DNA from 3 places in the Microbacterium sp. Y356 genome. Region 3 is predicted to be linked to each of the others. Evidence: predicted binding sites of a transcription regulator. Region 3 holds the regulator's gene; each other region holds the start of a gene.

What was found. Region 3 encodes LexA, which represses DNA repair genes until DNA is damaged. Its sites were predicted from a motif close to TCGAACANNTGTTCGA; they were not measured.
Region 1: the regulator LexA is predicted to act here: its motif matches at 6,101-6,116, upstream of AC1C2Q_RS06785 (DUF222 domain-containing protein).
Region 2: the regulator LexA is predicted to act here: its motif matches at 2,186-2,201, upstream of recA (recombinase RecA).

What each region holds. Positions count from the first base shown of each region.
Region 1 covers NZ_JCAIUE010000001.1:1,401,522-1,409,624, reverse strand. The annotation lists gene AC1C2Q_RS06810 (ABC transporter substrate-binding protein) at 1-1,637, shown strand, start outside; gene AC1C2Q_RS06805 (hypothetical protein) at 1,720-2,418, shown strand; gene AC1C2Q_RS06800 (hypothetical protein) at 2,490-3,176, shown strand; gene AC1C2Q_RS06795 (hypothetical protein) at 3,173-3,832, shown strand; gene AC1C2Q_RS06790 (hypothetical protein) at 3,856-4,692, shown strand; gene AC1C2Q_RS06785 (DUF222 domain-containing protein) at 4,729-6,069, opposite strand; gene AC1C2Q_RS06780 (WXG100-like domain-containing protein) at 6,290-6,991, shown strand; gene AC1C2Q_RS06775 (hypothetical protein) at 6,995-7,630, shown strand; gene AC1C2Q_RS06770 (WXG100-like domain-containing protein) at 7,725-8,103, shown strand, end outside.
Region 2 covers NZ_JCAIUE010000001.1:204,825-212,927, reverse strand. The annotation lists gene AC1C2Q_RS01140 (FtsK/SpoIIIE family DNA translocase) at 1-370, shown strand, start outside; gene pgsA (CDP-diacylglycerol--glycerol-3-phosphate 3-phosphatidyltransferase) at 370-948, shown strand; gene AC1C2Q_RS01130 (CinA family protein) at 954-1,436, shown strand; gene AC1C2Q_RS01125 (helix-turn-helix domain-containing protein) at 1,593-1,901, shown strand; gene AC1C2Q_RS01120 (DUF3046 domain-containing protein) at 1,911-2,135, shown strand; gene recA (recombinase RecA) at 2,397-3,452, shown strand; gene AC1C2Q_RS01110 (regulatory protein RecX) at 3,518-4,174, shown strand; gene miaB (tRNA (N6-isopentenyl adenosine(37)-C2)-methylthiotransferase MiaB) at 4,230-5,780, shown strand; gene miaA (tRNA (adenosine(37)-N6)-dimethylallyltransferase MiaA) at 5,773-6,696, shown strand; gene AC1C2Q_RS01095 (dihydrofolate reductase family protein) at 6,729-7,271, shown strand; gene AC1C2Q_RS01090 (PLDc N-terminal domain-containing protein) at 7,235-7,465, opposite strand; gene AC1C2Q_RS01085 (GNAT family acetyltransferase) at 7,548-7,970, shown strand; gene AC1C2Q_RS01080 (hypothetical protein) at 7,976-8,103, opposite strand, start outside.
Region 3 covers NZ_JCAIUE010000002.1:356,030-364,132, forward strand. The annotation lists gene metE (5-methyltetrahydropteroyltriglutamate--homocysteine S-methyltransferase) at 1-2,212, shown strand, start outside; gene lexA (transcriptional repressor LexA) at 2,336-3,022, opposite strand; gene AC1C2Q_RS15395 (LysM peptidoglycan-binding domain-containing protein) at 3,286-3,660, shown strand; gene AC1C2Q_RS15400 (histidinol-phosphate transaminase) at 3,674-4,768, shown strand; gene hisB (imidazoleglycerol-phosphate dehydratase HisB) at 4,765-5,370, shown strand; gene hisH (imidazole glycerol phosphate synthase subunit HisH) at 5,367-6,002, shown strand; gene AC1C2Q_RS15415 (MinD/ParA family ATP-binding protein) at 6,039-7,211, opposite strand; gene priA (bifunctional 1-(5-phosphoribosyl)-5-((5-phosphoribosylamino)methylideneamino)imidazole-4-carboxamide isomerase/phosphoribosylanthranilate isomerase PriA) at 7,374-8,103, shown strand, end outside.

The sequences.
Region 1 (8,103 bases), on a different contig from region 3:
TGGCAGCGTGCGCGCCGGCGATGCCGGAATCGGTCGTGCCCGGTTCGGCGATCACCGTGGGGTGGACGGGCGAGTTCACATCGACCAACGCCGCCGCATCCCCCACGTCAGGCAACGTCGACATCGCCGAGACGATCCGAGGCGACTTCGGAGACGTGATCGACGGCGAGTTCGTTCCCGACGAAGGCTTCGGCGCGGTCACGATCGTCAGTGACGACCCGTTCACGGTGCGGTTTGACCTCGCCGAGCCGTCGTGGTCGGATGACATCCCTCTCGACGCGGCAGATCTGCTGCTGGGCTGGGCCGGGGCATCCGGATACTTCGACCTCAGTGACCAAAGCGAGACAGCGGATCCCGAGCTCGCGATCCCTATCGTTGATGAGTTCGCACGCGCGATTCAGGTGACGTTTCCGCGGCCGATTATCGAGTGGCAGCAGGCGGTCACGGTGCCGGTGCCCGCGCACGTCGTCGGTCGACTCGCTTTCAACATGGACGACGACATGGAGGCGAAGCAGGCGGTCATCCGGGCGATTCAAGAGCGGGATCCGACCGCGCTCGAGGCGATCGCCAAGGTCTGGAACGAAGGCTTCGAGCTCTCCGACCAGGGGGAACTTCCCGCGGATCTGATGCTTTCCAGCGGACCATTCCTGGTTGAAGGGGCAGATCGCAGCGAAGCAGGACAGAGTGTGACGCTGGTGCCGAACCCGTCGTACCAGGGTCTCGTGACGCCTCAGGTCGCCCGCATCGATCTCGTGCCACCGGGCGACGACCCGATCGCCACGATCGGCGACCAGCTGGATGCTGCGCAAGTGGCTCCGATCGCGGCCAATCGGGCGCCGATCGTCGAGCTTGAGCGCAAGGATTTCACTGTTGATACAACGCATGACGGAACGGTGTGGGCGATGCTGTTGAATCCTGCTGGTGTCTTCACTGAGCAGCAGGCGCGAACCGCGTTCATCCACGCGGTACCGGCGAGTGCGATGGTGGAGCGCGGTTCCGGTGAATGGGCCGCCGCGTACGCCGTCACCACATCGATGGTGTCGGCGCCCGGCTCTCGCGCCCACGACATCGTGAGCGCCGACTCCGGATTCGCCGAGACGCTCGGCGATCCTGGAGACGACCCGGCGCTGGAGCGGGAAGCTGCCGGTCTCGCTCCAAGAACACATGTCTGCGTGCTGTACGACCGGCGGAGCGAGTTCGCGGTCGGGGCGTTCGCGGCACTTCGGGATGCCGCAGGCGAATTCGGCTGGAGCGTGGTCGACTGCGGCAGCGATGACTTCGACGGCGCGCTCGTGCAGCGCGGGTGGGATGCAGTGATCGCCCGCGTGCCGATCCCGCAGACGCCAGGGCAGATCGCTGCGCAGTGGGGCAGTCAGGGTGACGCATCCATCACTCGCCACGCGGATCCAGAGCGTGACGCTCTGATCACTCAGCTCGCCCAGACCACTGATATCTACGAAGCACGAGATCTTCGTGCGCAGATTGAGGCGACGATTGTGCGTGCCGCCATCGCACTTCCGATCGCCGCGAATCCGCGGGTGACGATCAGCGATCGCGACGTGACCGGCGTCACATCACGCAACGGCGCGGCGGCTCCGTTGACGTACGGCTCCGTGCAGTGGGCGGTCGTGCCGTGAACCGGACGCTGTGGGTTGTTCTCCCCATCGCGAGGCAGCGGTCGCGACCCGTAGAGTCTCCTCTGGAGGTTTTGCTGTGGGAATGATGTTGCCGAATGAGCTGATCTGGGTAATGGAGAAGCTGGGGTTCGAGTGGCCGGACATCGACGAGGACGAGCTACGTCGAGGCGGCGAGATGGTTCGCGCGTTCCACGGTGAGCTGGAGTCGAAGATTCAAGTGATGGACCGGAAGGTCAACGGGGATCTTGCGATGGCGATGCGTGGTCAGGCGGGACCCGCGTATGTGAGCGCGTGGAATACGAACCGTTCGCAGAATCTGCAGAAGCTGCTGGATCTGCTGGGTCCTGTGCCGACGGGTGTCGATATCGCGTCTGATGTGATCTTCGGTTTGAAGATGAAGGTCATCGTGGATGTGACGACGACGATGATCACGTTGGTGGCGATGTTGACGAATCCAATCACGGCGGTGGGCGCGGGTCCGATGCTGCTGATCAAGAAGAAGCTGTTGAATGCGGCGGTTGATATCGCGGTGGAGCAGGCATTGAATCAGGTGCTCCCGATGGTGGTCGAGCCATTGGCTGAGCATCTTCCGGCGGCCATCATGGCGGCGCTGGAATCGCCGATCGTCGAGGCCGTCGCGGGTGACCCGGATGAGTTCTATGCCGATCTGCAGGCTTTGGAACAAGCGGAGGGTGACATGGAAATGCACGCCTCCGATATCGAGACTTTGACGGAGCGGCTGATGGCAGATCTCGCCACGCTCAACATCGGGGGAGACTGAGTATGGGTAGGGGTCCTGGTTCAGAGATCGCCGATGCCATTAAGCATTCGCTTGATGGCATGCCGATTCACGTGCGGCAGCTCGCGGAGATGTTCCGCAAGCACGGTAATGCGCACAAGCGCAACAACAGCGACGTCACTGATCTTGACAACACCGGCGTGCCGCAGGAGCTGCGGGATGGCTGGAACACGGATTCCGGCTGGAATCCGAACCAGGTCGAAAGCTGGGGTAAGGGTGACCGTCCCGACCCGAGCGAGTACCTCGACGACGACTACATCCGAAATCACCTCGCCCAATTTGAAGACGGCGCGAGCCGGATCTACTTCTCAGACTCTCTGCACAAATGGGGCCCAGGCAATGGCGGAAGCACCTACGTGTTCCCCACCTCGCAGCTGCAGGAGATTCTTGACGAGACGGGTGGAAATCCCTTTGAACTTGCGGATCGGCTCGGCATGCAGCCAAGTGACTTCTTCGATGCGGACGGCAACCCGCTTCCCTTGGAAATCCGCCACTTTGATCCGTCCGAACTCGCCAACATCCGCATGCCTTCCGGCAACGAAGGCGGCGCGAACGCCCAGTGGATTCCGGGAGGCTACCTGCCGACGGGGGTTCCAGAGGCAGTGATTGACATTCCTGGAAGCGCCACCGGAGTAGGGGCCGTCTTGGACAATGATGGCAACGTCATACCCAACGGCGGCGATGACTATAACCCCGGACTTTGGCCCGGAACGAGCCAAAGCATGCCGACGCGACCATGAGTCTCGAAAAGGCCTTTGCTCCTGACTCGGTCCGTACTGGCGCCGTGATTTCGTTCAGCGGGGAGAAGCTCATCGTGAGCGGGGAAGTGATCATTCGCGCCGTCGAAGCTCGACTGACGGCCCCCGGACTGACGCTGGACCGCACTGATCAGTGGCTCGCGAACAACGTACCTCTTCTGTCGAAAGGTGCGGCGTGGATCGTGCCGCTGTCTTGGGAGCCACTGCAGCGTGACGGGGATGCATCCGAACGACAAAAGCTGCGTGATCGAGCCAACGAGCTGTGGATCGATATTCGGAGTTCATGCTCGTACCGGCAGGGCAATCCGATCGCGATCGATCTTGCCCCTGAGCCCGGTCAGAGTGGGCGATATGTGTCGGAGCTGGTGCGCACAGGAGTCAGACGAGCTGACTGGTGGGAATTCGGCGACTGTGCGGTGGTCCTGGTCGTTCACGGCGAACCATTACCGGCCCCGAAGACAATGATCGCCGTGCACGTGGTTCCGAGCGGTTGGGTATCAACGCGCCGACCTGCGAAGAAGGTACCGCGATTGGACCTCAGCTGGTCGTGGGCGGAAGTGGTCGAGTTCGCACGTCGGGAGGCGTCTGTGACGGCAGATACCCTGGCAAAGGTGGACGAAGAGGGGCAGGACTCATGACAGGTGCATTTGGGAACGTCGACGTGAACGTGGTACCACGCATCTACGGTGCGAGCGAGCTCGGAGTGCTGTCGATCACGGCTCCGGGCGACGCTCATCCTCGGGTGGAGTATGTCGGCGGCGAGATCTTCGTCGGACTGGACGCAGGCGACATTCGCGCGGCGGTCACTCGGGGGCAGGCAGAGGAATGGTCACGCCCGTTCAGCGACGCGGTGGCTGCGGCCGTAGCAACGGCGGGCGCACTGCCCGACGTCGTGGCGGGAACGATCGTCATCAACGATGAAGTGCTGGCTTCGGCAGTGCTGATCGATCGCACGCGTGCCGCAGCGGTGGCGCTTCAGGGCGCCCCGGTCGTGTTCGCGCTGTCGCGTGACCGACTTGTGATCGCAGGAGCCGACGACGAGGCCGGCATCGCACGCGTTCTAGACCTGGCTGAGGAACTGTATGACGCGGGTGGTCCGTTGGTGAGCGCTCACCCCATCATCCTTGATGACGGCGCCTGGGCACCGTTCCCGTGGCTCGAGCGTTTCCCGGCGCTCGAGATGCGCATCCAGCGCGTACTCCGTTTGTTCGGCGTGCGTGCGTACGAGGCGCAGACCGTGGCGCTCCAGCGTCCCGATGTTCACCTCGCCGACCCCAAGATTCAGGTCCTCGAGACCGGTGTCACCACCACGTTCGCGACCTGGCCAAAGGGCACCGCGACGCTGCTGCCAGTCGTTGACAATGTGATCATCGCGGATCCGGCAGGCGCACTCAGTGTGGCGACAATGAACGAGTTCCTCGATGCCGCTGGCGAGGCCGTCGTGCGCACTGGCCTATCGCCGCTGCGCTACTTCGTGCCTGGAGAACCGCCGCGCTGACCACGCTCCCGGCGATCGAGAGTGTGTCGCGGACAGTCAAGCCGCGATGTCGAATCGTGCGCGGCCGCCTAAGCGTGGTGTGCGTGCGGGGTCGACGTAGACGGGCGGGATGAACCAGACCCCTGCGGTGGTACCCGACCCGTCGATGCGGATTTCCCAGCCGTTGTCATGGATGCGGTGGTGGCAGGTCTCGCACAGGAGGATCCCGTTGGAGAGGTCCGTTCGTCCGTGATCGCGATTCCACCATCGCAGGTGGTGTGCTTTGGTCATCTCGGGTGGGAGGTTGCACATCGCGCATCCGTCGTCGCGTTCTACGAGCGCGAGGCGTTGTGATTTTGTGAAGAGGCGTTTGTGTCTGCCCCAGTCGAGGATTTCGCTGTCGCCACCGAGGACGAGCGGGATCACGCCGGCGCCTGCGGCCATTCGCCGTGCGGCGCCTGCGCTGACGGGCTGGTCGATGCCGTCGATGGTCGCCGTCCCGGTGCCGTTTACGAGGTCTGCATAGTTGATGCGGACGATGACCGTCGCTCCGGCAACAGGGGTGCGCGATGTGCAACCGAGGGCGTGAGAGCAGAACAGGGCGAGCGCGTCGGCCTGCAACATCGCGACAGTACGGCGGTCGGCATCCGGAGCATCCGGATCGGGGGCGTTGTTGCGGGCGGCGAACGCGGCGGACACGTAACCGCGGAGCGCGGCCACGATCGGCGCACCGGTCTCGACGTCGAAGTCCCCGTCGAAGTGCAACCGCCCGCCACGCTCGTGGAACGTCAGCGAACGTCTGCCGCGCTGCTCATCCTCACGCGGTTCCACACCGTCTGGATCCAGCCATGCCTCCACGCGCACCACGAGTCGGCGCACCTCATCGAGTGCGAGTCCCGGTGCAGCGTCAACCAACAGTTGCTCGCCCTCGGACGTCTGCTCCAGCCCGGCCGCGATCCGGCACCGCTCCAGCACTGCGATGATCAACGCCGCCGCCTGCGCGCTGAGCGTCCCGGCCTCCATCGCCTCCCGCACACGCGGGTACTTCGCAGGCAGGCGCGAGCCCAGCAGATCCGTGCGGATCGCGGTTGCCTCGCCCACCTTGATCAGACGCGACGCGTCCCCAGTCGACACGCCAGTCGCCGCCGCGATCAGCTTTGCCGCCGAACGGAATCCCTGCTGCTTCGCCAGAGAGTCGGCGCCGAGCTCAGGACGTGACTCGCTCGCAATCCCCGCCGCCACATCGACATGCACAGCATCCAACCGACGCTGCAACAGGCCGACCGCGTTCGTGACCGCGATGAGCTGTTCCCTCGAAAGGTCATTTGCCTCGCTGGCGTCTGCCCACACTTCATCAAGGCGAGAGAGCGCCTGGTGCAGAACGGTCAGCTTTGACATGTCTTCAGCTTATCGCAAAATCGAGTCAGTATCGAAGATTTGTTCTAAAATAGTGGAAATATCCTGAGACTGAAGGGTTTGATCCGAAACAAGAAGATATTCCACTTTAGAATCTTTAAACGATTACTGAAGGGAAAATACCAGCGTGATGGGCTGATCTCCCCATCGCCTCTGCACTCGCCCCTCGGTAGCGTCATAGCCGGAGGTGGTTGCCGTGGGAATGATGCTGCCGAACGAGCTCATCTGGGTGATGGACAAGATGGGGCTCGAATGGCCCGACATCGATGAAGACGAGGTGTGGAAGGCCGCCGGTCTCGTGCGCGTTTACCGCGACGACATGGAGACGCTGGTGCAGGCAGCCGATCGTCGCATCAACGGCGACCTCGGTGCTGCTATGGTCGGACAGACCGGCACCGCACATGTGACCGGGTGGAATCGCAACCGCTCCGAGAATGTTCAACAGCTGCTCGATATTCTCGGACCCGCAGCCACCGGTATCGACCTCGCCGCGGATATCGTGCTCGCGTTGAAGATGAAGGTGATCATCGACGTCACGGTCACTCTCGCCCAGTTGATCCCATTGCTGGCCGCAGGACCGTTCGGGCTGGGCGGCGCCGCGGTGCTGATACTGGCACGCAAGAAGCTCTTCTCGATGGCGATGGAGGCGACGCTCGAGCAGGTCATCAACCAGGTGCTGCCGCTGGCGATCGAACCCCTCGCGGAACAGGTGCCGGGGTTGGTGTTGGCGATGCTGGACGCTCCCGTCGTCGAGGGCGCAGTTGGCGACGCGGACGAGTTCTACGCGGATCTCGTAGCTCTCGACCAGGCAGCCGACGACATGGATGCGCACGCCGCCGATGTCGAGGATCTGACGGATCGACTGCTCGCAGACCTCGCCAACCTACAGATCTCAGGGGAGTGAACGATGTCATCGATGAAGACGCTGATGCGGGACCTCGTGGATGCCGTGGATGGCGCAGGGCGCGAGTTCAAACAGGGTTTCGCGGGTGCGTTTCGCAAACGCGGCGGAAAGCACCGGGCAGATGCCGACCGCATTCGTGGCGTGGACCGGCGCGGACGCGACAGCACTCCGCAGCACCGCGCTGAACCGTCCACGTCGCACGCGAAGAAGTACAAGATCGTCGAGGATGTCACTCGCGGTCGCGAGTCGTTCGGACACGAGCCGCGACACCGCAACCCGGACTACAACTCTGCCCGTGATCTCGGTCTGTCGCTGGGCAAGGACGTTCGTGCGCTCCCCGGCGACGTCCTCGACGAGATCAAGGACGTGCCGAAGAAGGTGCCGGGGCAGTTCGTCGAAGAGCTGTATGAAGATGCGATCGGGCAGGACGACCCAGACAAGTACGGCAAAACGGGCCAAGGAGACACGAGATTCCTCGCTCCTGCTAGCGAGGCAAACGATCTGACAGGTCTCAGTCACGCCGAGCTCGAGGAACGATTCGGACTGGAACCCGGCTCTCTCAATGGTGCGACGGTCGAGATCAACCTGATCCCAGACACGCGCTTCGCGAGTATCGAGATCGATTACCCCGGAGAGTGAACGGCGTGCACGGACACCGCTATGTGGGAAGTGCTACCCATGGTGGTGCCTGCGCCCGGATCATACAGTCGATCCAGGAGGTGCGATCGTGGGAATGATGTTGCCGAACGAGCTTGTCTGGGTGTTGGAGAAGCTGGGTTTTGAATGGCCGGATATCGACGAGGACGAGGTGCGCCAGGGCGCTGTCCTGGTGCGCACCTTTGGTTCGGATTTGGAAACAGTGATTCAGGCTGTGGATCGCAAGGTCAATGGGGACCTTGGCGGTGCGATGAAGGGTCACACGGGCCCCGCGACGATGAGCGCATGGAACACGAATCGTTCGCAGAACCTGCAGAAACTGATCGATATTATGCCCCCGGCGTCGACGGCGATGGATATCGGGGCAGACGCGATCTTCGCGCTGAAGATGAAGGTCATCGTCGATGTGACGACAACGTTGGTCACATTGGTTGCGATGTTGACGAATCCGATCA
Region 2 (8,103 bases), on a different contig from region 3:
CGTCTCGTCCCAGTTCGGTTCGACATCGATGCTGCAGCGCAAGCTGCGCGTCGGTTTCGCGAAGGCCGGGCGTCTGATGGATCTGTTGGAGTCTCGCGAGATCGTCGGCCCGTCTGAAGGATCAAAGGCGCGTGATGTGCTGGTGGCGCCCGAACAGCTGTCTGCTGTCATGGCGCAGTTGCGCGGAGAGGATGGACCGGCTGCCTCCAATGCCCCGCCTGCGGCGCAGGCTGCGCCGGCGATGCCGGCCGCTCCGGTCGCTCCGGCCGCTCCGGCGTACGATCCGATTGAGGCGCAGTTCGAAGGACTACCGGTCGTAAACGAAGATGACGGCGATGAAGACGCCTGGGGATTGACGGGACGCGACTGATGATGATTCCGCGACAATTGCCGAACGCGATCACGATCGCCCGCATCCCGCTGGCAGTCGTCTTCTTCGTACTGCTCCTGATGGGCGGCAGCTACGGTCTCGACGACCTGGTCATTCGCTGGATCGCGGGCGGATTGTTCATCTTCGCGATCTCCACCGACTGGGTTGACGGATATCTCGCCCGCAAGTACGACATCGTCAGCGACTTCGGGAAGCTCTGGGATCCGATCGCAGACAAGCTGCTGACCGGTGCCGGCTTCGTCGGGCTGGCCATCCTCGGTGAATGGCCGTGGTGGGTTGTCATTGTCATCCTCATCCGCGAGTGGGGCATCACTGTGCACCGCTTCATCGTCTCGAGCAACCACATCGTCGCGGCCGCGTGGATGGGCAAGCTCAAGACTGCACTGCAAGGCGTCGCCCTCGGGTGGTGGCTGCTGCCGCTTCATCAGCTGATCGGCATGGAATGGTGGACAGGTATCGGCGTGGTGCTGATGTACGCCACGCTCGCCCTGACGATCGCCAGTGGCATCGACTACGTCATCTCGCAGGTGCGTGGTGCGCGGGCGCCGCATGGGTGACGTCTATGAGTGATACCGCCGAGTTAGTCGCCGTTCTTCGGGAGCGCAACTGGACGCTCGGTGTTGCCGAATCTCTCACTGGTGGTGCTCTTGCCGCCGAGATCGTCTCGGTACCTGGCGCGTCGGCGACATTTCTCGGGGCGGTGGTCGCGTATGCCACCCCGGTCAAAGCGACGTTACTCGGCGTGGATTCCGCTCTGCTTGACGAGCATGGCCCCGTGCACCCGCAGGTCGCAGAACAAATGGCCGTGGGTGTGCGGTCGGCTGTCCAAGTTGCGGGTCGACCTGCGGATGTCGGGATTTCGACAACAGGCGTAGCCGGCCCTGACTCGCCTGATGGACAGCGAGTGGGAACCGTGCACATTGGCGTCGCGACGCCAGATGGCGTGCACGCCCACGCATATCTTTTCGATGGTGATCGCGCGGCGATCCGCGCGCAGGCTGTGGATGCGGCGATCGTTGCCGTGCTTCACCAGGTACGGGAATAGCCGAGTGCACGCGACTGTTGGGTCTAATGTGCCAATGAAAGATGTGCTCACAACCAAAGCACAGCGTGAAACGATAGCGTTTTCATCAGGGAGTCAGGTTAGACTGGCGATCCGTTTAGAAGGAGCTCCGTTGAGGGGACTGGAGAGGAGGTTCCGATGATTCTTGTACGACAGGAAATCGGCGATGTACTGAGGGACTTCCGCCTGCAGAAGGGGCGTACGCTCCGGCAGGTCGCGAGCAAAGCTTCGGTTGCGCTCGGATACCTCAGCGAGGTCGAACGTGGGCAGAAAGAAGCATCCAGCGAGATTCTCGCCTCGGTTGCCGATGCGCTCGACGTACCCATCTCCTTGATCATGCGTGAGGTCGGCGACCGCATGTCTGTGCTCGAAGGCATTCAGGTCTTCCCGGATGTTGTTCCGGATGACCTCGTGGCATCGATCGAGCCTGAGCTCTCGCTGCACTGATCAACCTCTATGCGACGCAGTGAACTTCTTCGCGCGGTCGAACTTGAGTTCGGTGCGCGCGGATCCACTTTGATGAAGGATCTCGTTCTGGAGGCGCTGGGCAATCGCTCAGCGCTGGACGCGCTGGACGCGGGTGTGCCGCCGCGCGAGATCTGGTTGGCGCTGTGCATTGATACCGACGTGCCGGCAGAACGACGCTACGGCGTCGGCCGGCTGGAGTCGCGCAAGCGCTGAAGGCTCGGTCTTTCCACGCCCATCCGTCGATCAACACACTCGGCGTGTCGTCGAAGATGTGTTCGAAATACGCGTAGTGTTCTGCACAAGTGGTTTCGAGGTGTTGTTTTCCACCGTTCCTGGAATCTCCGACGCAATGTCTGAGGCTCCTCCTACGGTGAAGACAGGCCGAAAAGCCATACGCCTTGTCGGAGAGCTCGCCCCAGTCGGGGCGGCCGCGACAGCCTACAGGCGGCACCATGCGAACACGAGGAGCACGTCATGCCATCACCCGCAGACCGCGAGAAGTCCCTGGAATCAGCTCTCGCTCAGATCGACAGGCAGTTCGGAAAGGGCTCGATCATGCGATTGGGCAGCGACGAGCGCGCACCTGTCGCCGTCATTTCGACCGGCTCCATCGCCCTCGATGTCGCTCTCGGTGTTGGCGGGCTTCCGCGTGGCCGCATCGTTGAGATCTATGGCCCTGAGTCGTCGGGTAAGACGACGTTGACGCTACACGCGATCGCCAATGCGCAGCGCAATGGCGGTATCGCGGCCTTCATCGATGCTGAGCATGCGCTTGATCCCGAGTACGCGAAGAAGCTCGGGGTCGACATCGATGCGCTTCTGGTGTCGCAGCCTGACACTGCCGAGCAGGCACTTGAGATCGCAGACATGCTGGTGCGTTCCGGTGCCATCGACCTCATCGTCATTGACTCCGTCGCGGCCTTGGTGCCTCGCGCTGAGATCGAGGGCGAGATGGGTGACTCGCACGTGGGTCTGCAGGCGCGCCTCATGTCGCAGGCGCTCCGTAAGCTCACGGGTGGTCTCAGCCAGACGAACACCACGATGATCTTTATCAACCAGCTGCGTGAGAAGATCGGCGTCTTCTTCGGCTCTCCTGAGACGACCGCTGGTGGAAAGGCGCTGAAGTTCTACGCCTCGATCCGTTTGGACATTCGCCGTATCGAGACGTTGAAGGACGGCACCGATGCAGTCGGAAACCGTACGCGTGTCAAGGTCGTCAAGAACAAGATGGCGCCGCCGTTCAAGCAGGCGGAGTTCGACATCCTCTATGGCATCGGCATTTCGCGTGAAGGCAGCCTGATCGACTTCGGCGTCGAGCACACGATCGTAAAGAAGTCCGGCTCGTGGTACACCTACGATGGCGACCAGCTGGGGCAGGGCAAGGAGAACGCGCGCAACTTCCTGCTCAAGAACCCTGACATCGCGCTGACCATCGAGACGAAGATCAAGCAGAAGCTCGGCATTGGCGGCGCGTCCGCCGAGGTCGCTCCGGCATCTGCTGACGAGCTCGCACAGCGTCGTCCGGCCTGATTGTGATCAACTCGAACGGGGGCGAGGATCGCCTCGCCCCCGTCATCCCTCTTTTCGGCGGGAAGATGGCGCCCGCTCCGGCTTCGGCTTCGGCGCCCGCTCCGGCTTCGGCTCAGGATCCGTCGTCGCCTCTGCCCGAGCGGGCGCATTCCACCGGTGGCGAGATGCACGCGCCGGTCGATGGCCCTACCTCCATTGATGAAGACGATGACGATGACGACACGCGCAAGACGGCAGAAGCGGCTCTGGTCCGCAAGCTGAGGGCGCGCTCGCTTTCCATCTCAGAGGCCCGACAGGTGCTTCGTGGAAATGCACTGAGTGCCGCCCAAATCGATGACGTAATCGATGACTTCTGTCGGCGGGGCTACCTCGACGATGTGGGGCTGGCCGAACAGCTGGTGATCTCCGGCATCGAGCGCAAGGGGCAGGGGCGCGTGGCGCTCTCACGCTCTCTTTCGCAACGAGGCATCCCTCGCGACGTGATTGATGCGGCGCTGGACGAAGTGCCTGATGACGATGCGGAGCGCGCGCTGGAGTTTGCGCGCACGAAGGCGCGTTCGATGTCTCGACTCGACTTTGAGACAGCCCTGCGCCGGCTTGTCGGACAATTGGCCCGTCGCGGCTACGGCGGTTCTGTCGCCACGACCGCTGCGCGTACAGCGCTGAGCGAAGCGTCATCTGGCACTCCGACCAGAGGCGTACGGTTCGTCGATTCGGAGTGACGCTCTTCAACGGTTCGGAGAGAGTCCCAGATTCCGCTCGTAGAATGGTTTCATCATGACTATTCCGCGCAGTGAACCGACGATCATCACGGCCTCGTCGGCAGCCGTCGACGCCGACGGACATCAGCGAACGTACGAAGTGCGCACCTTCGGGTGCCAGATGAATGTGCACGACTCTGAGCGTCTTTCCGGTTCGCTCGAGAGCGCGGGCTATCTCCGCGCTGACGACGGGGCGGAGGCCGACGTCGTCATCATCAACACCTGCGCCGTTCGCGACAACGCGGCAGGCAAGCTCTACGGCACGCTCGGTCACCTCGCGTCGGTGAAACGACGCAAGGACGGAATGCAGATCGCCGTCGGTGGGTGTCTGGCACAGATGGACAAGGACGTCGTACTCGACAAGGCGCCCTGGGTTGACGTCGTGTTCGGCACGCACAACATGGGCTCACTGCCCGGCCTGCTCGAGCGCGCGCGTCACAACGGTGATGCCGAACTGGAGATCCTCGAATCTCTCGAAGTATTTCCCTCGACGCTGCCCACCAAGCGCGATTCCGCACACAGCGGGTGGGTGTCGATCTCTGTCGGCTGCAACAACACGTGCACGTTCTGTATCGTCCCCAGCCTTCGCGGCAAGGAGAAGGATCGCCGACCTGGCGACATCCTGAACGAGATCCGACTGCTCGTAGATGACGGTGCAATAGAGGTCACGCTTCTTGGCCAGAACGTCAACTCATACGGTGTCGAGTTCGGCGACCGTCAGGCTTTCGGCAAGCTGCTGCGCGCGGCCGGTGAGATCGACGGACTGGAGCGTATTCGTTTCACGAGCCCACATCCGGCCGCCTTCACCGACGATGTCATCGACGCGATGGCAGAGACGCCGAATGTGATGCCGCAGCTGCACATGCCGTTGCAGTCAGGCAGCGACCGCATTCTGAAGTCGATGCGGCGTTCGTATCGCAGCTCGAAGTTCCTCGGCATCCTCGACAAGGTGCGCGAGCGTATTCCGTACGCGGCGATCACTACCGACATCATCGTTGGTTTCCCGGGCGAGACCGAAGAAGACTTCGAAGACACGATGAGAGTGGTCGAGCTGGCGCGCTTCGCAAGCGCCTTCACCTTCCAGTACTCCATTCGCGAGGGCACTCCCGCCGCGACCATGGAGGATCAGATCCCGAAGGCAGTGGTACAGGAACGCTACAACCGCTTGCTCGCCCTGCAGGAGCGGATCGCGCTGGAAGAGAACCAGAGTCAGATCGGTCGTGAGGTCGAAGTTCTCGTCGCCAGCGGCGAAGGCAAGAAAGACGCCTCAACGCACCGTCTGACCGGCCGCGCCGAAGACAACCGGCTGGTTCATTTCGAAGTCACGGCTGGATCGGAGATTCCGAGGCCAGGAGACGTGGTCACAGTGAAGATCACACACGGGGCGCCTTTCCACCTGCTCGCCGATGACCCGACAGGTGCGCCGTTGCGCATTCGACGCACACGAGGTGGTGACGCCTGGGATCGGTCACAAACGGAATCCTGCGGTATTCCGACACCTGCTGGTGAGCCGGGCGCTCCGCGCGCGGTGTCGCTGGGCCTTCCCACTCTGCGCGTCGGTGTCTGACACACCCCTGGGCGCGAGGCCGCGCCTTTGGGCTGTCGTCGGCGCGACGGGCACGGGTAAGAGCGATCTGGCTCTCGACCTCGCCGAGACTCTTCGTAGCGCCGGAAATCCCGCCGAGATAGTCAACGCTGATGCCATGCAGCTTTACCGCGGTATGGACATAGGCACCGCCAAGCTTCCGATCGACGAGCGCCGCGGCATCCCGCACCACATGTTCGACGTACGCGAGGTGGATGAGGAAGCAGCGGTCGCCTGGTATCAGCCCCTGGCACGCGCCGCGATCTCTGACATCCATGCGCGAGGTGGTGACGCGATTCTGGTCGGCGGTTCCGGGCTGTATGTATCGAGCGTGATCTTTGATTTCCAGTTCCCTCCGCGCGATCCTGCGGTACGCGAGCGACTCGAACTCGAACTCGAAGAGTATGGTGCTCCCGCACTTTTCGTCCGGCTGCAGCTAGCCGATGCCGTGACGGCGGCGCGCATCGACCCGAAGAACGGCCGTCGCGTGATGCGTGCGTTGGAAGTCATTGAACAGGGCGCAGAGACACACGGTGCGGCTCTGCCGGACAAGCCTCAGCTCTGGCGCGCGGCTACACGCATCCTTGGCCTGCATATCGAACGCCCTGAACTCGTCGAACGCCTTGATCGCCGAGTGGAACGGATGTGGCAGCAGGGCATGCTGGGCGAGGTCGCCCTGCTGCGCGAAGCAGGGCTGGAGCGGGGTACGACCGCGCCGCGAGCCATCGGTTACGCCCAGGCGCTCGCGCAGCTGGCGGGGGAGAAGTCAGAGGCAGACGCGATCGCCGAGACTCAGACGCTGACGCGACGCTACGCACGCCGTCAGGTTTCCTGGTTCAAACGCTATCCGGACCTGCAATGGGTCAGCCCTGGATCGGATCCCGCGACCGCGCTCTGACCGATGTCTGTGGTGGGTGCGAGCATGCATGTATGGCGACTCACTATTTCACAGCGTCCAGCCTCGACGGGTTCATCGCGACGACGGAGCATTCGCTCGACTGGCTATTGAAGCAAGATGTCGATCCTGACGGGGCGATGGCCTATCAACAGTTTGAGAAGACGATCGGTGCGCTGGCGATGGGAGCATCCACCTACGAGTGGGTGCTCGAACACGAAGGTGGTAGATGGGGTTACACCCAGCCTGCGTGGGTGTTCACGCATCGTACGCTTCCCATACCTGATGGTGCGGATGTCACGCTCACTCAGGCGCCCATCGCCGAGGTTCATGCGGCGATGTCCGAGGCAGCGGGGGAGCAGGATCTCTGGATCATCGGGGGCGGTGATCTAGCAGGGCAGTTCGCCGACGCCGGCCTGCTCGATGAAGTTTGGGTGCAGTTCGCTCCCGTCACGCTCGGAGCCGGTTCCCCGCTGCTCCCACGCACGCTGGATCTCGAGCTCTTGGAGGTCGCTCGAAACCGCGATTTCCTGTGTGGGCGTTACCGGGTATCGCGTCTGACACCGAACACGAAGTAGATGGCGGGACCGATCCAGTTCACCAGGATGACGGGGATCCAGGCGGGCTTCGGGCCCCGCAGTTCCTCGTCCGCCCGATGTGCCAGATCCCAGAATGCCAGCGCCGCGAAGGCGACCTGCACGGTTCCGAGCGCTGCGAGCGCCGCCTTGCCTGTCGGGCTCACCTGGCTGATGTCTTTCTTCGCGCGACCCATGTCTCGACCTCCTGGGTTCTATCCTCGGCCTCTGACGCGCTGTGCGCCAGAGCGGCGGCCGTATTCGCTGTAGAGTTCTGCGGTGACTTCGCAGATACGCGCTTTCGTCCGGGAGGATACCGATTCGGTCGTCGGTCTTTGGCAGCATGCCGGACTCGTACGGCCGTGGAATGACCCGTACCTCGATATCGAGCGCAAGCTGAAGGTGCAACCGGAACTGTTCCTCGTCGCCGAGGAGGCCGGAACGATTGTCGGCACTGTCATGGCCGGGTACGACGGCCACCGGGGCTGGCTGTACTACCTCGCGAGCGCGGGAGATCGCCGTGGCGAGGGCATCGGACGTGCGCTCGTCGTCGAGGTAGAACGTCTGCTTGAGGCGATGGGATGCCCGAAAGTGCAACTGATGGTGCGCGAAGGTAACGAGCAGGTCCTCGGCTTCTATGACGCGCTCGGCTACGAGCGCTTCGACGTCTCCAACACCGGCAAGCGGCTGATCGCCGACTGAAGTAGTCAGCGTGCAGTCCACGCAGAAGCGAGCTGTTTGGCGCGCAGGTGTTGATCCGGCGACAGGACCAGAACCAGTCGGTGGTCATGATCGCTGTACTGCACGAGGATGTCGATCCTGGCGTCGGCAAGCA
Region 3 (8,103 bases):
CGCAGCGCTGGAGCAGACTGCTGCCGAACTGCGTGCAGCGAGCCGTGAGCGCCTCGCATCCCTCGGCCTCGGCCGCACCGATTCGGCGATCCCGGAGTCGTTCTCGTACTACGACCAGGTGCACGATGCCGCCGTCACTGTCGGCGCAATCCCCACCCGCTTCGACAACCTTCGCGAGGCGGACGGCTCGATCGGGCTACCGGCGTACTTCACCATCGCGCGCGGCGAGGGCGAGCGCGCCGCACTCGAGATGACCAAGTGGTTCGACTCGAACTACCACTACCTCGTTCCCGAGATCGGCCCTGAGACGACGTTCTCGCTGTCCAGCGACCGCGTCGTGCGTCAGGTCGAAGAGGCTGTCGCCGCCGGGTTCGTCACGCGCCCCGTCGTCGTCGGCCCTGTCACCCTGCTGGCGCTGGCGAAGGCATCGGATGCCGCGCCCGAGGGCTTCGACCCGCTGTCGCGTCTCGATGACCTTGTCCCCGTCTACGTCGAGCTGCTTGCTCGTCTGAAGGCCGCTGGCGCAGAGTGGGTGCAGCTGGATGAGCCGGCGCTCGTCAGCGAGTCACTTCCCGCGTCCGCTGAGCAGTTGGCGGATGCCGCGGCACGCGCGCTGGCAATCATCGGTGGTGCGACTGAGCGTCCGTCAATCCTCGTTGCGGCTCCGTACGCGTCGTTGGACGCCACGTTCGCCGTGCTGGCCGCGGCTCCCATCGAGGCCATCGCGGTCGACCTCGTGCGCGGCAGCGTCCCGACGGCGGTCGAGGGGCTTTCCGACAAGGTGCTCGTCGGCGGAGTGATCGACGGTCACAACATTTGGCGCGGCGACCTCGCCGCCGCGTTCGAAACGCTGGAGGCGCTGGGGTCGCTCGGTGCGGCTCAGGTCGCGGCATCCACCTCTACCTCGCTGCTGCACGTCCCACACGACGTGACCGACGAGTCGCAGCTCGACGAGCGCCTCGCCAGCTGGCTCGCATTCGCCGACCAGAAGGTCGAGCAGGTCGTCGCCCTTGCTCGTGGCCTCGGCTCGGGCCGTAAGGCGATCCAGGCAGAGCTGGATGCGGCATCCGCGGCACTCGCCGACCGCAGCAACGCACCAGGTGTGCGTGATGGTTCTGTGCGCTCGCGTGCACTTGCCGACGGCGATTTTTCGCGCGTCTCGTATGCCGAGCGTGAAGCGGCTCAGGAAACGGCACTCGGACTGCCAGTGCTGCCGCTCACCACGATCGGCTCATTCCCGCAGACCGGCGACATCCGCCGTGCCCGCGCTCAGTACATTCGTGGCGAGCTGTCGCAGGATGACTACGACGAGTTCCTTCGCCGCGAGGTGGACACCGTCATCGAACTGCAAGAAGATCTGGGTCTTGATGTGCTCGTGCACGGCGAACCAGAGCGCAACGACATGGTGCAGTACTTCGCCGAGAACCTCGACGGTTTCTCGGTGACGGAGAACGGCTGGGTGCAGTCATACGGCTCGCGCGCCACGCGCCCGTCGATCCTGTGGGGCGATGTCTCACGTCCTGCTCCGATCACGGTCGGATGGTCGACCTACGCGCAGTCCAAGACCGCCAAGCACATGAAGGGCATGCTCACTGGGCCCGTGACGATCCTCGCGTGGTCGTTCGTGCGTGATGACCAGCCGCTGGGAGAGACGGCGAACCAGGTCGCCCTCGCGTTGCGCGATGAGATCACGGATCTCGAGGCTGCCGGCATCGCCATCATCCAGGTCGACGAGCCCGCGCTGCGCGAGTTGCTGCCGCTGAAGAAGGCCGACCAGCCTGCGTACCTGGAGTGGTCGGTGGGTTCCTTCCGCTTGTCCACGGGTGGAGCGGCAGCCGCAACGCAGGTGCACACCCACCTGTGTTACTCGGAATTCGGCGTCGTCATCGACGCGATCCGTGCACTGGATGCCGACGTGACCTCGATCGAGGCAGCGCGTAGCCGCATGGACGTCGTAACGGACATCGCAGAGGTCGGCTTCGACCACGGCATCGGACCTGGCGTCTACGACATTCACTCGCCGCGCGTTCCCACGGTCGAGGAGATCGAGTCGCTTCTGCGTCGTGCAGTCGATGAGATCCCGACGCGTCAGCTCTGGGTGAACCCGGACTGCGGACTGAAGACCCGCGGCTACGACGAGACCACAGAGTCGCTGCGCAACATCGTCGAAGCCACCCGTCGCGTGCGCGAAGACATCTCAGTCACGGTCTGACCCTCTGGCGGCGCTGGGCGCTGCGCGCTGGGCGCCGCCGAGAACGCACAAACCGTCCTTCCCGAAGCATGGGAAGGACGGTTTCTGTGTTCTCGATGTGCGTACGTATGTATGGGTGTTCGGTCAGACAGCCCGCAGCACAGCAACGACCTTGCCGAGCACCGTGGCGTCATCGCCGAGGATGGGCTCGAAGGCGGAGTTGCGAGGCAGCAGCCAGGTGTGGCCATCGCGCTGGCGGAACGTCTTCACCGTGGCTTCGCCATCAAGCATCGCCGCTACGATCTCACCGTTTTCTGCGGTGTTCTGCGTACGGATAACGACCCAGTCGCCGTCGCAGATCGCCGCGTCGATCATCGACTCGCCAGTGACCTTGAGCATGAACAGATCGCCCTTGCCGACGAGTTGACGGGGGAGAGGGAAGATCTCTTCGACCTGCTGCTCCGCCGTGATCGGGACGCCGGCTGCGATCTGACCGACCAACGGCACCATGGCTGCGTCGCCCACGGGAGTGCTGGAATCGGCAGGGTTCTCACCGCTGGAGCCCGGCAGATCGATCAGCACCTCCATTGCACGTGTCTTGCCAGGATCGCGTCGTAGATAACCGCTGAGCTCGAGCTGACCCAGCTGATGCGTCACGCTCGATAGCGACTTGAGGTTCACGGCATCGCCGATCTCGCGCATGCTCGGCGGGTAGCCGTGCGTGGCGATGGAAGTCTGAATGACCTCGAGAATCGCCATCTGCTTCGGGCTGAGGCTTTTACGCCGGCGAGTGCGCGGAGCCTCTGGGTCGGGTGCGGAGATGTCGCTCATGGGTGCTCCTTTGTACGCGATTCCGGTGCGGCTCTTCGAATGTCTGAGGTCCGTGATGAGGTGTGTCTATCGAAACCGTATCCGAGAAACACCTTGATTAGGAAGATCTGTTCGAGCGTGTCGGTGATTTCAGCGGTTCGGTTTCGAATAATTCTTGACAGATGTTCGAATTCGAAGATACATTCGGTACGTAGCTTCGCATTCACTGCTCCCGGCCGAGTGATGAATGCGAACGCTACGCCAAAGACGCAGAGGAGAATCCCATGAGCACCATCAGTATCACCGCAGGCGCCGCTGTTTCGACTGGCACCACGCGGCCTCGAATGACGCGGCTGCGAATGACAACTCGTGGGCGTCGCGTGTTGCTTGCCGTTGCGGCACTCCCGCTGGCTGCGGGTATCGGCTTCGCAGCGATCAGCGGCGGCTCGGCCATCGCATCGGGCGAATCGGCGAGCACGGTAACCTTCGACACTGTGACGGTCCTGCCTGGTGACACGCTGTGGTCGATCGCAGAGTCGCTCGCACCGTCGACTGACCCGCGCACCGTGATTGGTGATATCGAACGGCTCAATGTCCTCAGCAACGGTTCGCTCCAGGTCGGCCAGCAGTTGGCCATTCCTGCGCAGTACAGCAACTGATCTCACCGTTAACATGGGGAGGGTGACTTCTTCACTTGGCGACTTACCCCTCCGCGACGATCTTCGTGGGCTTACCCCCTATGGTGCTCCGCAGGTTCCACTTCCTGTCGCGCTGAACGTGAATGAGAACACTCATCCCGTTCCGGACGAGGTGGCCAGCGACATCCTCGATGACATCGCCGTCGCACTGCGCGATGTGAACCGATACCCCGACCGTGAGTTCACTGCCCTCCGCGAAGGCTTCGCCCGCTATCTCGGGCACGGTCTCGACGCATCGCAGATCTGGGCGGGCAACGGATCCAACGAGGTGCTGCAGCACATCCTGCAGGCATTCGCAGGCCCGGCGCGCACCGCCTACGGGTTTGCTCCCACCTACTCGATGTACCCGCTTCTTGCGCAGGGCACGGGCGCACGGTGGCAGGTCGGCGCTCGTCAGCCGGACTACACGATCACTGCCGATGACGCTGCTGCCCAGGTCAGAGAGGCAGCCCCCGATGTCGTCATGCTGTGTAGGCCGAACAACCCGACGGGCACGCCGCTCGGCATCGATGTCATCGAGGCCGTCTACGAAGCTGCACCGGGTGTCGTGGTTGTCGATGAGGCCTACTGGGAGTTCGCACCACGAGACGCCGTCTCTGCTTTGACTCTCCTCGAGGGGCGTCCGCGTCTCGCGGTGTCGCGCACGATGAGTAAAGCGTTCGCGTTCGCGGGTGCCAGAGTTGGCTACCTCGCAGCAGACCCAGCGTTTATCGATGCGCTGCGGCTGGTGCGTCTGCCGTATCACCTGAGTGCGCTCACGCAGGCTGCGGCCGTCGCGGCTCTCCGCAACTCGTCCACGATGCTGGCGATGGTCGACGACATCGTCGAGCAGCGCGATCGCATCACAGCGACGCTGGAAGCGCTCGGTTACCTGCCACACGAATCGTGGTCGAACTTCGTTCTGTTCGGGGGAGTGGCTGATCCGCAGGCCACCTTCCAGGCTCTGTATGATCGCGGGGTTCTGGTGCGCGATGTCGGAATCCCGAACCACCTGCGGGTCACGGCCGGTACTGAGTCCGAGACCACGGCATTCCTCGATGCGCTGGCCTCGATAGAATCAGATTCATGAGCGCTTCTCGTACCGCGACCCGTACCCGCAGCACATCTGAGTCGACAGTTGAACTCCAGGTGAACCTCGACGGCACTGGGCAGAGTCACATCGATACCTCGGTGCCGTTCTTCGACCACATGCTTACGGCTTTCGCGAAGCACTCGCTCACCGACCTGACCGTGCGTGCCTCGGGTGACACAAACATCGATGCTCACCACACTGTGGAAGACATCTCGATCGTGCTCGGCCAGGCGATCGGCGAGGCACTCGGCGACAAGGCCGGGATCTCTCGCTACGGTGATGCCCTGGTGCCGCTCGATGAGGCGCTCGCGCAAGCAGTGGTCGACATCAGCGGTCGTCCGTACCTTGTGCACACTGGTGAGCCCGCAGGGTTTGAACACCACCTCATCGGCGGGCACTTTACTGGCTCGCTCGTTCGCCACGTCTTCGAGGCGATCACCTTCAACGCCGCGCTCACCGTGCACGTGCGTGTATTGGGCGGTCGCGACCCACACCACATCGCCGAGGCAGAGTTCAAGGCCTTTGCGAGAGCGTTCCGCCAGGCCAAGGCTCTTGACCCTCTGGTGATTGGCATCCCATCCACTAAGGGTGCGCTGTGACCCGCACTCCCACTGTCGCGGTCTACGACTACGGGTCCGGCAACGTCCACTCTGCGGTCAAGGCACTGATCGCTGCGGGCGCCGACGCGAAGCTCACTGGCGATCGCACGGAGGCGTACGAAGCAGACGGGCTGTTCGTGCCCGGTGTCGGTGCGTTCGCTGCTGTACGCGAGGCATTGATCGCCAAGGGTGGTGACCAGATCATCGATCGACGGTTGTCCGGTGGGCGACCGGTGCTCGGCGTATGCGTCGGCATGCAGGTGCTGTTCTCTCACGGTGTCGAGCGCGGACAGAATGTCGAAGGCCTCGGCGAGTGGCCAGGAACCGTGACAGAACTCGACGCGCCGGTACTGCCGCACATGGGCTGGAACACGGTCACACCAGACGAGGGCAGCGTGCTCTTCGACGGCATCGAAGATGAACGTTTCTACTTCGTGCACTCGTTCGCCGCGCAGCACTGGGAGCTTGATGTCATCCCGCCGTTCCCAAAGCCGAAACTGACCTGGACGACGTACGGGAATCCATTCCTCGCGGCTGTGGAAAACGGTCCACTGTCGGCTACGCAGTTCCATCCGGAGAAGTCCGGCGATGCCGGCATCCGCCTGCTGAAGAACTGGGTTCAGAGCCTCTGATGCGCCCGCGCCGTCGGCGCCGAACTTAGATTCGACTCAGAATCCGCGGGCGACCGATGCAGCGGCCGCGAGCCAGGCGCGCTGAGTGTGCTTGGCCAGTCCTCCATAGTGGAGATGGCCATCTACCATTTCGTGGTCGAAGGGGATAGTGACGACGTCGCGAGCGAGTGATTGGTACCCGTCGACGACATGATTCACATCCGCCGCTGTCGCCTTCGGATCTGCTTGCGAGACCACGACCACCGACTGCTCGGCGAGCTTTGCCGAGCGCTCATCGCGGTCTTCGAGAGCCTCGAGCAGCAATGCTCCTGCTTCGGCGTGATCGTCGCGGGTCGTCGTCGCGACGACGATCTGATCGGCGCGATCGATCATTCGGAGCCACATGGGATCGGACTCGTCGTTGCCTGAGTCGATGATGATCAGCCGATAGAACTTCGCGGCCACGGCGTGGATAGCATCCACGTCCTCGGGGTTCAGGCGGTTCTCGTGCGCAAGCCTGATCGGCTTGGAACGCAGAACGTCATACTTCTCGCGGGGCTGGTGGTGCACGAAGTGCGCCAGATCTGCCGACTGTGCTCCGGTGCCGAGCAGTCGCTCCGCTTCGGGCAGCATCTCCAGCAGTGTGCGATCATGCGCGCCGGTCTCGGTCCGCCAGCCGAGCGTTCCGCGCGTCTGGTTGTTGTCCCAGGCGAGAACACCAGCGCCGCCGTAGCGTGCGAACACCGCGGAGAGGAGGATTGTCGTCGGAGTCTTGCCCGCTCCGCCCTTGCCGTTGACCACCGCGATCGTCCGCGGACCCGGCCAGTGCTGACTCACCGACAGCTCATCGTCTCGCGACGACTGCTCGGCCGCGCTGGGGGACAATTTGAGGCCCAGCTTGTTCAAGGTGCCGCGGGCGCCCTGGCGAGCGGGTTCTTCCGGTCGATCGGTCTGCAGGAACGATTGCCGTTCGCGTGCCTCGCGCTGCTGCTTTCGCGAGGACTGCTCTGCTTCCGGAGCGGGCGCGTCGATTTGGTCGGCGATGTTGCCGTTCCTGCGATACTGCGGCATCGAGTCTGCGTCCGCGTCTGCGTCTGAACGGCGCCGTGATGGAGCCGACGGAACGGCAGAACCCAACAGCGGAACCGACTGGATGACTGGATGCTCGCCGCCGTTCGCTCGCGCGATCTCTGCGCGCGTGGGCGTGGCGAATTCAGGTGAATCAGACATTTCCTGTGAGCCTAGCGTCCCGACCTGATGTTCTTCTCTGTCGACCGGGAGGCCACGCCACGTCGCCATATGAGTCGACTCGCATTTGAGGAGCGCCCGACCGCGGGGTACCCTCAGTTCTCGTGCCCGTCTACGGCGCCCTTCGCCCCACCCGAGGATGACATGAACGACTTCGCGTCCACACCCAAGCTCACACTTCTTCCCGCAGTCGACGTTGCCGGTGGCAAGGCCGTCCGTCTGACGCAGGGCGAGGCCGGCACTGAGACCAGCTACGGCGATCCGCTGGATGCAGCGGGTGAGTGGGTTGATCAGGGTGCCGAGTGGATCCACCTTGTCGACCTTGATGCCGCCTTCGGTCGTGGAAACAACACCGCGATCATTCGCAAGGTCATCAAGCAGTTCCGCGGCGTGAACATCGAGCTGTCCGGCGGTATCCGCGATGACGCCAGCATCGAGGCGGCGCTGGAGAGCGGGGCGACTCGCATCAACCTCGGCACGGCCGCACTAGAGAACCCAGAGTGGGCAGCCGATGTGATCGGTCGTTACGGCGAGGCGGTCGCTGTCGGATTGGACGTGCGCGGCACCACGCTCGCCGCACGCGGCTGGACCAAGGAAGGCGGAGACCTCTGGGAGGTGCTCGAGCGCCTCGAAGACGCAGGCTGCAGTCGCTACGTCGTCACCGACGTCACGAAGGACGGCACGCTGCGCGGCCCGAACCTCGAACTTCTGCGCGAAGTCACCTCGCGTACCCCGAAGCCCGTTGTCGCCTCCGGTGGCGTTTCCAGCCTCGATGACATCGCCGCTCTCCGCGAACTCGTGCACCTCGGTGTCGAGGGTGCGATCGTGGGCAAGGCGCTCTACGCCGGCGCGTTCACGCTGGCAGAGGCACTGG